DNA from 3 places in the Pantoea brenneri genome. Region 1 is predicted to be linked to each of the others. Evidence: predicted binding sites of a transcription regulator. Region 1 holds the regulator's gene; each other region holds the start of a gene.
What was found. Region 1 encodes PurR, which represses purine synthesis genes. Its sites were predicted from a motif close to CANGCAAACGTTTGCNTG; they were not measured.
Positions count from the first base shown of each region.

Region 2: a site for PurR is predicted at 2,384-2,401, ahead of purT (formate-dependent phosphoribosylglycinamide formyltransferase). Genes of this name have one in related genera too.
Region 3: a site for PurR is predicted at 1,899-1,916, ahead of serA (phosphoglycerate dehydrogenase). Genes of this name have one in related genera too.

Region 1 is NZ_JBCGBG010000001.1:1,347,577-1,351,759, forward strand. Features, by position in the region: gene rnt (ribonuclease T) at 1-114, shown strand, start outside; gene AABB92_RS06280 (Grx4 family monothiol glutaredoxin) at 160-495, opposite strand; gene AABB92_RS06285 (C40 family peptidase) at 860-1,654, shown strand; gene cydH (cytochrome bd-I oxidase subunit CydH) at 1,714-1,803, opposite strand; gene purR (HTH-type transcriptional repressor PurR) at 2,085-3,110, shown strand; gene punR (DNA-binding transcriptional activator PunR) at 3,107-4,012, opposite strand; gene punC (purine nucleoside transporter PunC) at 4,119-4,183, shown strand, end outside.
Region 2 is NZ_JBCGBG010000001.1:837,806-841,988, forward strand. Features, by position in the region: gene zwf (glucose-6-phosphate dehydrogenase) at 1-293, shown strand, start outside; gene AABB92_RS03790 (bifunctional 4-hydroxy-2-oxoglutarate aldolase/2-dehydro-3-deoxy-phosphogluconate aldolase) at 494-1,132, shown strand; gene purT (formate-dependent phosphoribosylglycinamide formyltransferase) at 1,168-2,346, opposite strand; gene AABB92_RS03800 (tellurite resistance TerB family protein) at 2,513-3,169, shown strand; gene AABB92_RS03805 (prolyl oligopeptidase family serine peptidase) at 3,284-4,183, shown strand, end outside.
Region 3 is NZ_JBCGBG010000007.1:161,886-166,068, reverse strand. Features, by position in the region: gene AABB92_RS20285 (LysR family transcriptional regulator ArgP) at 1-874, opposite strand, end outside; gene rpiA (ribose-5-phosphate isomerase RpiA) at 1,057-1,716, shown strand; gene serA (phosphoglycerate dehydrogenase) at 1,996-3,234, shown strand; gene AABB92_RS20270 (5-formyltetrahydrofolate cyclo-ligase) at 3,452-4,057, opposite strand; RNA gene ssrS (6S RNA) at 4,157-4,183, opposite strand, start outside.

The sequences.
Region 1 (4,183 bases):
TATGATACTCAGCAGACCGCTATTTTGTTCTGTGAACTGGTGAATCGCTGGAAACGGCTGGGTGGCTGGCCCCTGCCCTTCGCCGAAGGCGAAGCAGCCGCGAGCGCTGACTGAAGAATCTGCAATGAAAAAGGCCGACGCGATGTCGGCCTTTTTGTTTTATTCCGCTTCTTTAAACTTCTCTGCGGTCTCTTTAATCAGCGACTGCAGTTCACCGCGCTGGAACATCTCGACGATGATGTCACATCCGCCGACCAGTTCGCCATCAATCCACAGCTGCGGGAAGGTTGGCCAGTTGGCATATTTCGGCAGCTCTGCACGAATGTCTGGGTTCTGCAGAATATCCACGTAAGCAAAACGCTCACCGCAGGCTGACAGCGCCTGTACCGCCTGCGCAGAGAAACCGCAGCTTGGCAGTTTCGGGGAACCTTTCATGTACAGCAGGATCGGGTTTTCTGCGATCTGGCGCTGAATTTTTTCTACAGTACTCATAATTGCCTTCCTTAATTCGTCACTTCGTGTTTGTTTATTGTAGCGACTTCGCACCAGGACTGAAAATGAGATTTTGGGGGTTGCCCGATTAAATCGCCATGTTTGTTAAGTCCTCTTTTCGGCCCTGTTAACTCCCGATTATTAACTACAAGTAACATATTAATAATTTGCAATAGTTTTGTAGATATAAGACGCTGAAAATGCTCATTTTCAGCGCAAACGGGCGAGGCCGAAAGATTAATAAAAAAAGGCGTTACGGTTTTCAGGTGAACTGGACTAGAATGGCTTCGGCGCTGATCCTGGATCAGATTTTTCCCAACTTTGTCGCGGTGCGTAGTGGCCCTGACAACTTAACTAAAACCGGACTATGCGTTTAATCATTACGCTTTTCATCCTTGCCTTTGCGCAACTGTTCTTCAACATCGCTTCTGCTTCCCCGCAGGCGCCGGTGAATGTCAGTTCGCATAAAGCAGAGAAAAAGAGTGCGCGCGAAGATGAGCGCCGCAAGCGTCGCCCGTTGAAAACGTCGGCGAAGAAAACACGCGTCAGCCCGGTCCAGAAGCTCAAACTCAAAAAACAGAAAAAAAGCGAACTCACCGCCAGTCATCTTCCCGCAAAGAAAAGCAAAACCCTGCTCAAAACCGCCAGTAAGAAACGCTACGGCCATCAGCGTCTGCTTAAAACGGCTGACGCCAGCAGCAATGACAGCGGTGACACCGGCACCATTAAAATGAGCAAGTCACATCGCCAGCGCTACCAGAAGGCGCGCGAGACGGCGATGACCAAGTTGATGGGCCAGCTGGGTAAACCCTATCAGTGGGGCGGCACCTCACCGCACACCGGTTTCGACTGCAGCGGTCTGGTGTGGTACGCCTATAAAGATCTGGTTAAATTTAAGATCCCGCGTACCGCCAATGAGATGTACCACCTGCGCGACGCCGCGCCGGTAAAACGTGAGTCGCTGGAGAAAGGCGATTTAGTCTTCTTCCGGATTAATGGTCGCGGCACCGCCGATCACGTTGGGGTTTATCTCGGCAACGGCAAATTTATTCAGTCGCCACGCACCGGCAAAGATATTCAGATCAGTGCGCTGGGTGAAGATTACTGGCAGCGCCACTACATCGGCGCGCGTCGGGTGATGACGCCGAAAACCATTCGTTAAGCGGATTCGCTACGCGAATAACCAGACAGAGAAAAGCCGGGCGATGCCCGGCTTTTTCATTAGTGCAGCACAGCTGTAAAGCTAAAGGCGACAATCATCAGCAGACAGCCGACGGTAGTCATCAGGGCCAGTTTCAAATCTGTACTCATTTACCGCTCCTTAGTCACACATTTTGTAGGGATAAGCCATTTTCCCATACGGGCCGGTAAAAATCTCGTTTTATCCGTCCAGCCTTGTTAGAATCCTGCCTTTGTTGCGCAACGCGCGCAGCCCCGGTTCCGTTTGCTCTCCTTTTCAGGCGCTCATTACCCGCCAGACGCCTGTTTACCGGCCAGAAAAGCTGCATAATTGCGGAGAAAACCCTGAGCAGACGCAAACGTTTAACATTATGCTTATCATTGCGTTAGATAAGCCCTGGAGTCCGATTTTAATGGCAACAATTAAAGATGTGGCAAAACGCGCCGGCGTCTCAACGACCACCGTTTCGCACGTCATCAACAAAACGCGTTTTGTCGCTGAAGAGACGCGCAACGCCGTCTGGCAGGCGATTCAGGAACTGCACTATTCGCCGAGCGCCGTAGCGCGCAGCCTGAAAGTGAATCACACCAAAACGCTGGGCCTGCTGGCAACCTCGAGCGAAGCGCCCTACTTTGCTGAAATTATTGAGGCGGTGGAGAATCACTGCTTCGACAAAGGTTACACCCTGATTCTGGGCAATGCGCATAACGACCTGCAAAAGCAGCGTGCCTATCTCAGCATGATGGCGCAGAAGCGCGTCGATGGTTTGCTGGTGATGTGCTCTGAGTATCCGGACGATCTGCTGAAGATGCTGGAAGAAAATCGTAATATCCCGATGGTGGTGATGGACTGGGGCGAGTCACGCGCCGACTTCACCGACACGGTGCTGGATAATGCGTTTCAGGGCGGCTATCTGGCCGGACGTTATCTGATTGAGCGCGGTCACCGTGAGATTGGCGCGATTCCCGGTCAGATGGAGCGCAACACCGGCGGTGGACGTCATGCTGGTTTCCTCAAGGCGCTGGAAGAAGCCGGCATTCAGCCGCGTGCCGAATGGATCGTGCAGGGCGACTTCGAACCGGAATCAGGCTATCAGGCGATGCAGCAGATCCTGTCGCAGAAACAGCGCCCGACCGCGGTGTTCTGTGGTGGTGATATCATGGCGATGGGCGCGATTTGCGCCGCCGATGAGATGGGTTTGCGGGTGCCGCAGGACATTTCGGTGATCGGATATGACAATGTGCGCAACGCGCGCTACTTCGCGCCTGCGCTGACTACCGTGCATCAGCCAAAAGCACAACTGGGTGAGAAAGCGCTGGAGATGCTGCTTGACCGCATCACCAGTAAACGAGAGGTTTCTCAGACCATCGAAGTGCATCCGACGCTGATTGAACGTCGTTCCGTGGCTGACGGTCCGTTCCGCGACTATCGCCGTTAATCTTCGCTTAACCACTCCTGATTAAGCGTTTGCGCATCACCCAGATAGCTGAGTAACCAGCCCGTCGCCGGTGATGCGCGATCTTCCGCCCAGCTTACGCAACAGGGGCTGTCCGGAAATGCAACCGGCAACGTCAGCTCCACCAGCGCTCCGCTGTCCAGTAATGGCCGCGCCAGATGCCCCGGCACCATCGCCACACACAATCCCGCCAGCACGCAATCCAGGCCGGTCTGCCATTCCGGCACCACCAGACGACGCTGATTGTCGAGCGTCCACGTCATCCGGCGTGGCAGCGCGCGTGAGGTATCTTCCAGCACCAGCGACGGCCAGCTGCGCAGGGTGTCGTCATCAATCTGACTCACGCCAGTCAGCGGATGGTGGTTCGCCACCACGCAGCGCCAGTTGAGCGTCCCCATGTCGCGAAAGGCAAAGCGTCCGCCGACCGGTATCGCCTGAGTGGCGCCGATGGCCACTTCAACCCGATCATCCGCCAGCGCATCCCAGACGCCGTTAAACACTTCATAACTGATGTGCAACTCCATGTCGGGGAAATGGCGGTAAAAATCTTTGACTAACTGCCGGGTGCGCTGCGGCTTGACGATGCAGTCGACCGCAATACTCAGCTGTCCACGCCAGCCGTTAGCCAGCTGCTGACACTGGCGGCGGGTGGCGAGCATTTTTTTGATAACGCTGCGCCCTTCACGGACAAAATGCTCGCCAGCGGGGGTTAATACCACCTCGCGATGCTGGCGCTCAAACAGCGGTACCGCCAGCCACGTTTCCAGCTGACGCACGGTATAGCTGATAGCAGACGGCACCCGATGCAGCTCCTGCGCCGCGGCGCTGAAGCTGCCACCGCGCGCCACCGCATCCACCACCTCTAATGCATATTCTGACCACATAATCTGCCTTCAAATTTTTTAACAGCAACCGGCAAATATTAGCGTTTCACAGCGGCAAACGCACCTTTTACACTCTGCCGCGTTCAACCTGCAAAATGAGAATCAGATGTCACCGTCAAAAGGATTTATGCCTTATCTCGCTCTGCTGAGCATGCTGGGCTTTTTAGCCAC
Region 2 (4,183 bases), 510 kb from region 1:
ACAAGCATAAGCTGCAGACCACCAAACTCGATCTGAGCTACTCCGAAACCTTCAACCAGTCACATCTGGCCGATGCGTATGAACGCCTGCTGCTGGAAAGCATGCGCGGTATTCAGGCGCTGTTTGTCCGTCGTGATGAAGTCGAAGCGGCCTGGACCTATGTCGATTCGATCATTGAAGCGTGGGCGGCGGATGGCGATTCCTCCAAACCGTATCAGGCCGGCACCTGGGGCCCGGTTGCCTCGGTGGCGATGATCACCCGCGATGGTCGTTCGTGGAACGAGTTTGAATAACTGAACGTTTAAGGCCCGCACCGTGCGGGCCTTTTTTTGTCCGGCGCGATTCTGGAAAAGTGAACTGGCGTTTCAAAAATCGTTTGAGGCGATAGACGCTCAGGAACCGGATCATGTATGGTAGTGGCGCAATTACAGGGCAGGAGCCGATGCTCCATGACCGGGCCGCTAATCCCGGTGTTATCAAGCAAGGGGAAGTGATGAAAAACTGGAAAACGAGTGCCGAACAGATTCTGACCACCGGACCGGTCGTGCCGGTGATCGTAGTAAACAAGCTGGAACACGCGGTGCCGATGGCCAAAGCGCTGGTCGCGGGCGGCGTCAGGGTGCTGGAAGTGACGCTGCGAACCCCGGTGGCGATGGATGCACTGCGTGCGATGATCAAAGAGGTGCCGGAGGCGATTGTGGGTGCCGGTACGGTGATCAATCCACAGCAGTTGCAGGAAGTGACCGATGCGGGCGCGCAGTTTATCATCAGCCCCGGCGTCACCGAATCATTACTGAAAGCCGCCGTGGAAGGGCCGGTTCCGTTAATTCCTGGCATCAGCACCGTTTCTGAACTGATGACCGGCATGGATTACGGCCTGCGTGAATTCAAATTCTTCCCGGCGGAAGCCAACGGTGGCGTGAAAGCGCTGCAGGCGATTGGCGGACCTTTCCCGCAGGTACGTTTCTGTCCGACCGGTGGCATTTCTCCGGCCAACTACCGTGACTATCTGGCGCTGAAAAGCGTGCTGTGTATTGGCGGGTCTTGGCTGGTGCCAAACGATGCGCTGGAAACCGGCGACTGGGATCGGATTACCCGACTGGCGCGTGAGGCGGTGGAAGGGACGAAGTAATAGCAGGCGGTGAGCACGGGCTCACCGCCGTGATTTTATCCCTCGACCGTCACCGCAGCTGCGCTGGCAACGGCGCGCGCAATCGCCTGATCGGTGGTCTCACCGCTGGCCAGCGCCACGCCTAACCGACGCTGACCGCTGATCTCCGGTTTGCCGAACAGGCGCAGTTGCAGACCAGCCCCCAGCGCCGCATCGACATTCACGAATTGCACATTCTGGCTGGTAAGCTGCGGCAGGATCACTGCCGATGCAGCAGGGCCATACTGGCGGATGCCGCCAATCGGTAAGCCAAGGAAAGCGCGCACGTGCAGCGCAAACTCCGACAGATCCTGCGAAATCAGGGTGACCATACCGGTATCATGCGGACGCGGCGACACTTCGCTGAACACCACCTCATCGCCACAGATGAACAGCTCAACACCAAACAGACCGTAGCCGCCCAGCGCCTTCACCACCTGAGCCGCAATGGCCTGCGCCCGCTGCAGTGCCAGATCGCTCATCTGCTGCGGCTGCCAGGATTCACGGTAATCGCCGTCTTCCTGACGATGACCAATCGGCGCGCAGAAATGAATGCCATCGACTGCACTGATGGTCAGCAGGGTAATTTCAAAATCAAACGCCACCACCCCTTCGACGATGACCCGACCGGCACCGGCACGACCGCCTTGCTGCGCATATTCCCATGCACGGTCCAGCTGACTGGCATCGCGGATAAAGCTCTGGCCTTTGCCGGATGAACTCATCACCGGTTTTACGATGCAGGGAAAACCGATCTCTGCGGCAGCCTGATCGAAACGCGCTTTACTGTCGGCGAAGCGGTAACGGGAGGTCGGCAGCGACAGCTCTTCGGCTGCCAGACGGCGAATGCCTTCGCGGTTCATGGTCAGCTGCGCGGCGCGTGCGGTTGGCACCACACGCTGGCCTTGCTGTTCCAGCTCAACCAGTTTATCGGTGGCGATGGCTTCGATTTCCGGCACCACGAAGTCAGGCTTCTCCTGGGCGATCAGCGCGGCCAGCGCGTCGCCATCCAGCATGTTGATCACATGGCTGCGATGCGCCACGTGCATCGCCGGGGCATCGGCATAGCGATCGACAGCAATCACTTCCACACCCAGACGCTGACACTCCAGTGCCACTTCTTTACCCAGTTCACCTGAACCTAATAACATCACGCGCGTGGCCGCAGGGCGCAGCGCTGTTCCGAGAGTCGTCATAAATTCACCTAAGCAGTCAAAATGCGCGCGCAGTATAAACGAAAACGTTTGCGTTCTCATCTTTCCTGCCCGCTGGCGGCTGTTTTGCCGTACTTTTCCCGCTCTGACGTTTCCTGACATCTTTTTCGTCAGGATGGCTGACTACCATCTAAAACAGGAGTGGAAGATGAATAACTGGTTACAACAGATTCAGTCGGTACTGGCAAAGAAGGGCGGTAATAGTCAGTCCGGGGGCGGCTTAAGCGATATGCTGGCGCCGGGTGCCTTAGGTGGGCTGGCGGGTATGCTGATTTCCAGTAAATCGTCGCGCAAACTGTTAACCCAGTATGGCGGCAAAGCGCTGATTATTGGCGGTGGTGCCGCCGCCGGCGCGCTGCTGTGGAATAAATACAAACAGCGGGTGCGTGAAACCCACCAGGATGAGCCTGACTTTGGCGTGGCGCAGACGCCGGTCGACTTGCGGGCGGAGCGTCTGGTGACTGCGCTGGTGTTTGCTGCAAAGAGCGACGGTCATATCGACGATCAGGAACGTGCGGCGATTGAGCAGAATATTCAGCAGTCCGGCTATGGCAAAGATGCCGAACAGCTGATTCAGAAAGCGATGAGCCGCCCGCTCGATCCGCAGTGGCTGGCGGCTGGCGTCAAGAATGAAGAAGAGGCGCTGGAACTCTACTTCCTGAGCTGCGCCGCGATTGACGTCGACCATTTTATGGAACGCAGCTACCTGTCGGCGCTCGGCGACGCGCTTAAAATCCCGCAGGATGTCCGTGACGGCATCCAGCAGGATATCGTGGCGGAGAAGGCCCGCTTGCCCGCCAGTTAATCCTCACTGGCCACTTCCGGTGGCCAGCTTGTTGTTTCCGTACCAGCTGATGCTTGGCTTCCTGCGCCTTTGGTGCCACGCTTACAGATCATTACTTTCACGGAGACGGATGTCATGAAAGCACCCATCGCAAAAAAAATACCGCATGAGATGACGCTGCATGGTGAAACGCGCGTCGATAACTACTACTGGCTACGCGACGACAAACGTGAAGATAACGAAGTACTTGATTACCTGCGGGCTGAAAATAACTATGGCCGCAAAATTATGTCGACTCAGCAACCGCTGCAGGAACGGGTGCTGAAGGAGATCATTGACCGTCTGCCGCCGGAAGACCATTCGGTGCCCTATGTGAAGAACGGGTATCGTTATCAGAGTCGCTATCAGAGCGGCAATGAATATCCGGCTTATTATCGCCAGCCCGCTGCCAGCGAGGTGACTGATGAGTGGACGCTGCTGCTTGATGCCAATCAGCGTGCCTCCCACAGTGAGTTCTATACCATGGGCGCACTGCACATCAGCCCGGATAATCAGGTAATGGCGCTGGCCGAAGATTTCCTGTCACGGCGACAATATGGCATCCGCTTCCGCAATCTGCAGAGCGGTAGCTGGTATCCCGAAGTGCTGAGTAACGCCTCATCCAGCTTCGCCTGGGGCAACGACTCCCGCACCGTCTACTATGTCCAGAAACATCCGCAGACGCTGCTCTCTTATCAGGTTTGGCGGCATGAGCTGGGTACGCCGCAGTCCGACGACCAGCTGGTGTATGAAGAGCGGGATGATACCTTTCACCTCAGCGTGCATAAAACCACCTCTAAGCAGTTCATCCTGATTGCGCTGTTCAGCACCACCACCAGCGAAATCCAGCTGATTGACGCTAACTTCCCGGACGCGCAGCCGCATGTGTTCCTGCCGCGTCGCCGCGATCATGAATACAGCCTCGATCACTACGATCATCAGTTCTTTATCCGGTCGAACCGTGACGGCAAGAACTTCGGGCTTTATCGCACCCGT
Region 3 (4,183 bases), on a different contig from region 1:
GATGTCCGTGCGCGATCAGCGCATCGGTCACCCGCCGCATCAGACGGCTCTCCGGCGCGAAGCGATGCCAGTAGAGCATCCGGCGCTGATAGAGGCCGGGCGTCAAATCAATCAGCTCACCGCTCGCCAGCTCGCGCTCAATCTGCAAGTGCGGGATCATACAGCAGGTCGAACCCTGTCGCGCCATCTGCACAAAAGCTTCCGATGAATTGACGATATGGCAGGGCACGCTGCCCGGCGACAGATCGAAGTTTTGCTGCAGAAACGCCTGATGCATATCATCCAGATGGTCAAACGCCACGGCAGGCGCTTTCAGCAGGGCAGAACGGGTGACGCCGTTCGGGAAGAAGCGGTCGGCAAAGTCACGTGATGCGACGAACAGATAGTCGAGCGCACCCAGTTGATCCACCAGGCAACTCGGTAACGGCTGGGGCTGAATACTCACGGCACCGACCACTTCACCACGGCGTAAACGCTCCTGGGTACGGGTTTCATCTTCTACCTGCAAATTCAGCCGTACCGGTGAGTCGGCCAGCACATCTTTCAGCGCAGGCAGCAGCCAGGTTGCCAGACTGTCGGCGTTGACCGCCAGCGACAACAGCAGCGGTGTAGTACCGCTGTTTTCATCGCCCAGCCACTCCTCTTCCAGCAGCTCTACCTGATGCAACAGCGCCAGCAGTTTCTGGCCCTGTTCGGTCGGGCGAGGCGGGACGGTACGCACCAGCAGTGGCTGACCAAACAGATTCTCCAGCTGCTTGATACGCTGTGAAACCGCCGACTGCGTGATACATAATTTCTGTGCGGCGCGTTCGAAACCGCGTTCACGAATCACTGAATCCAGCGCCTGAAGCGTACGATAATCCGGGCGTTTCATTGTTATTTTCTCTCCTTCAGGGTGGACGTTACTATGCCACAAAAGTGTCACCTGTGAGCGACCGCGTGTTTTTTGTGGTCTGGCTTCCAAAGCGATAAATCCGCGTCTGTCACCCGAGCATTTTCAGTCAGCCTTGTTTTATACTACGCGCACTTCGTTGTCGCACAGGTTTTAAACATACCATGACCCAGGATGAACTGAAAAAAGCCGTAGGCTGGGCTGCACTCGATTATGTGCAGCCTGGTACGGTTGTCGGCGTTGGCACCGGATCGACCGCGGCCCACTTTATTGATGCGCTCGCGACGGTCAGGCATCAGATTGAGGGCGCGGTCTCCAGTTCCGACGCCTCAACCCAGAAGCTGAAAAGCCTGGGGATTCAGGTGTTCGATCTGAATGAGATCGACATTCTGTCGGTTTACGTCGACGGTGCCGATGAGATCAATCCTCAGATGCAGATGATCAAAGGCGGGGGAGCCGCGCTGACGCGTGAGAAAATCGTCGCCGCGGTGGCTGAAACCTTTATCTGCATTGCTGACGCCTCCAAAGAGGTCGACGTGCTGGGCCGTTTCCCGCTGCCGGTTGAAGTGATCCCGATGGCGCGCAGCTACGTGGCGCGTCAGCTGGTTAAACTCGGAGGATTACCGGAATACCGTCAGAACGTGGTCACCGATAACGGCAACATTATTCTCGACGTGCATAATCTGCGCATTCTCGATCCTATAGCGCTGGAAAAAACCATTAACGCCTTGCCCGGCGTGGTCACCGTCGGTCTTTTTGCCGCTCGGGGTGCCGATATCGCACTGATTGGCGGGCCTGACGGGGTTAAAACCATCAAAAAATGATCTGTCCGGCGTCATTACGGCGCCGGTTATTTCTGCCCGCAAAACATCTTTTCTCGCCAGGGTGAAATTTGGTGACTTATGTCACATTAGCGTCATCCACAGCGGGTTCGTTCTCCCTTCATCGCAGACATCACGATTTTGTACGGCAATGTGCTGTTGCTGAGCCTTGCCGTGCTGTCGGGCAGGCAATCGTTTGTATTGCCGGACGCGTATTTTTTGATATTTTGACAGAAGGCTGGCTTATGGCAGTCCTCAATGAATTCTGAATAGGGTCGGGAAATGGCAAAGGTATCACTGGAAAAAGACAAGATTAAGTTCCTGCTGGTGGAAGGTGTCCATCAGAGCGCGGTGGAAAACCTGCGGGCTGCAGGCTACACCAACATCGAATTCCACAAGGGCGCGCTGGACTCCGACGCGTTAAAAGCATCGATCCGTGATGCACACTTTATTGGTATCCGTTCCCGCTCCCAACTCACCGAAGAGATCTTTGCCGCAGCTGAGAAGCTGGTCGCGGTCGGCTGTTTCTGCATCGGGACTAACCAGGTTGATCTGCAGGCTGCTGCCAGCCGTGGTATCCCGGTGTTTAACGCCCCGTTCTCCAACACCCGCTCGGTGGCGGAACTGGTGATTGGCGAAATGCTGCTGATGCTGCGCGGCATCCCGGAAGCCAATGCCAAAGCCCACCGCGGTATCTGGAACAAGAATGCCAAAGGCTCGTTTGAAGCGCGTGGCAAAAAGCTGGGCATCATCGGTTACGGCCATATCGGCATGCAGCTGGGCGTGCTGGCTGAAAGCCTGGGGATGCACGTTTTCTTCTACGATATCGAAAACAAACTGCCGCTGGGTAATGCGACTCAGGTACGCCATATGGCGGATCTGCTTAACATGAGCGATGTGGTCAGCCTGCACGTGCCGGAGACGGTCTCCACCCAGAATATGATCGGTGCTGAGCAGCTGGCGCAGATGAAGCCTGGCGCACTGCTGATTAACGCCTCACGCGGTACGGTGGTGGATATTCCGGCGCTGTGCGAGGCGCTGGCCAGTAAACAGGTTGGCGGCGCCGCGATCGACGTCTTCCCGGTTGAGCCTGCGACTAACAGCGATCCGTTCATCTCGCCGCTTAGTGAGTTTGATAACGTGATCCTGACGCCGCACATTGGCGGATCGACGGAAGAAGCGCAGGAGAATATCGGTATTGAAGTGGCCGGTAAGCTGGCGAAATACTCCGATAACGGCTCCACGCTGTCAGCGGTTAACTTCCCGGAAGTGTCACTGCCGATGCATGGCGTCAGCGCCAGCCGTCTGCTGCACATCCATGAAAACCGTCCTGGCGTGCTGACGGCGATCAACCAGATTTTTGCTGAGCAGGGCATCAACATTGCGGCGCAGTATCTGCAGACATCGCCATTTATGGGCTACGTGGTGATTGATATTGATGCTGAGCCAGAGCTGGCTGACAAAGCGTTACAGCTGATGAAAGCGATTCCGGGCACCATCCGCGCCCGTCTGCTTTACTAAGCAAACTGCACCGCAGGTAACGCAACGCGTTGGCCCGGCTACGGGCGTACCTCAGGGATGAGGTGCGTAATCGCGTGGGCCGGGCGTGTCATGGATGGCAGCTTTTGCGTCTTTCCGATCTGGCCGTGTTCCCTGCGCTGGCCCGATCTCACCACTCATCGGACAGACTTGGCCAGAAATATCAGGCGCTTCATTGCGCCTCCTTCATTCCAAACGTCTACTCCCACTGCCAGAGTTTTGACGGCGTCATTATCGCTGGCAAAGGCACATCCCAGTCGGCCACCGGCAGGCTATCGACGCGCTGACAGTCGTGCGCCAGGCCCACCGGCAGGAAACCGTGCTGCCGCCAGTTTTGCAGGGTGCGATCGTAAAAACCGCCACCCATCCCCAGGCGCTGTCCATACTGGTCGAAAGCCACCAGCGGCACCATCATCACATCAAGCTGATCCAGGGTAATCAACTGCCGGATGTCCAGCGGCGGCTCGGGAATGCGCAGCTTATTGCGCACCAGTTGGGTTTCGGTTGAGTAGCGCAGAAACAGTAAGTTGCCGGGCGAGAAAGGGTGTAAAACCGGCAGGAAGACCTGCTTTTTCTGCTGCCACAGTCGGGCAATCAGCGGGCGGGTGTTGAGTTCGCCATCGACCGACAGAAACAGTGCAACGTTTTGTGCGGCAGTGATCGGGGCGTAATTGAGGGCGTGTTCAGCGAGTTGCTCTGCCGCCTGTTCCTGCTGCTCATCGGTCAGTGCGTGCCGCAGATGACGGACGTGCTGGCGAATCGCCTGGCGATGGCCTTGAAGCTGGAGCTGAGAAGAGTCAGACATGGTTTCCCCGCCGGATAAGTCGCTGTTGAAGCAACTATAACATGACAGTTGGGGAAAGATACCGGGACCACAAGAGGACGCGCTGGGAACTACAGAAGAGAGATCTCCGAGATGCCGCCGTAGGCT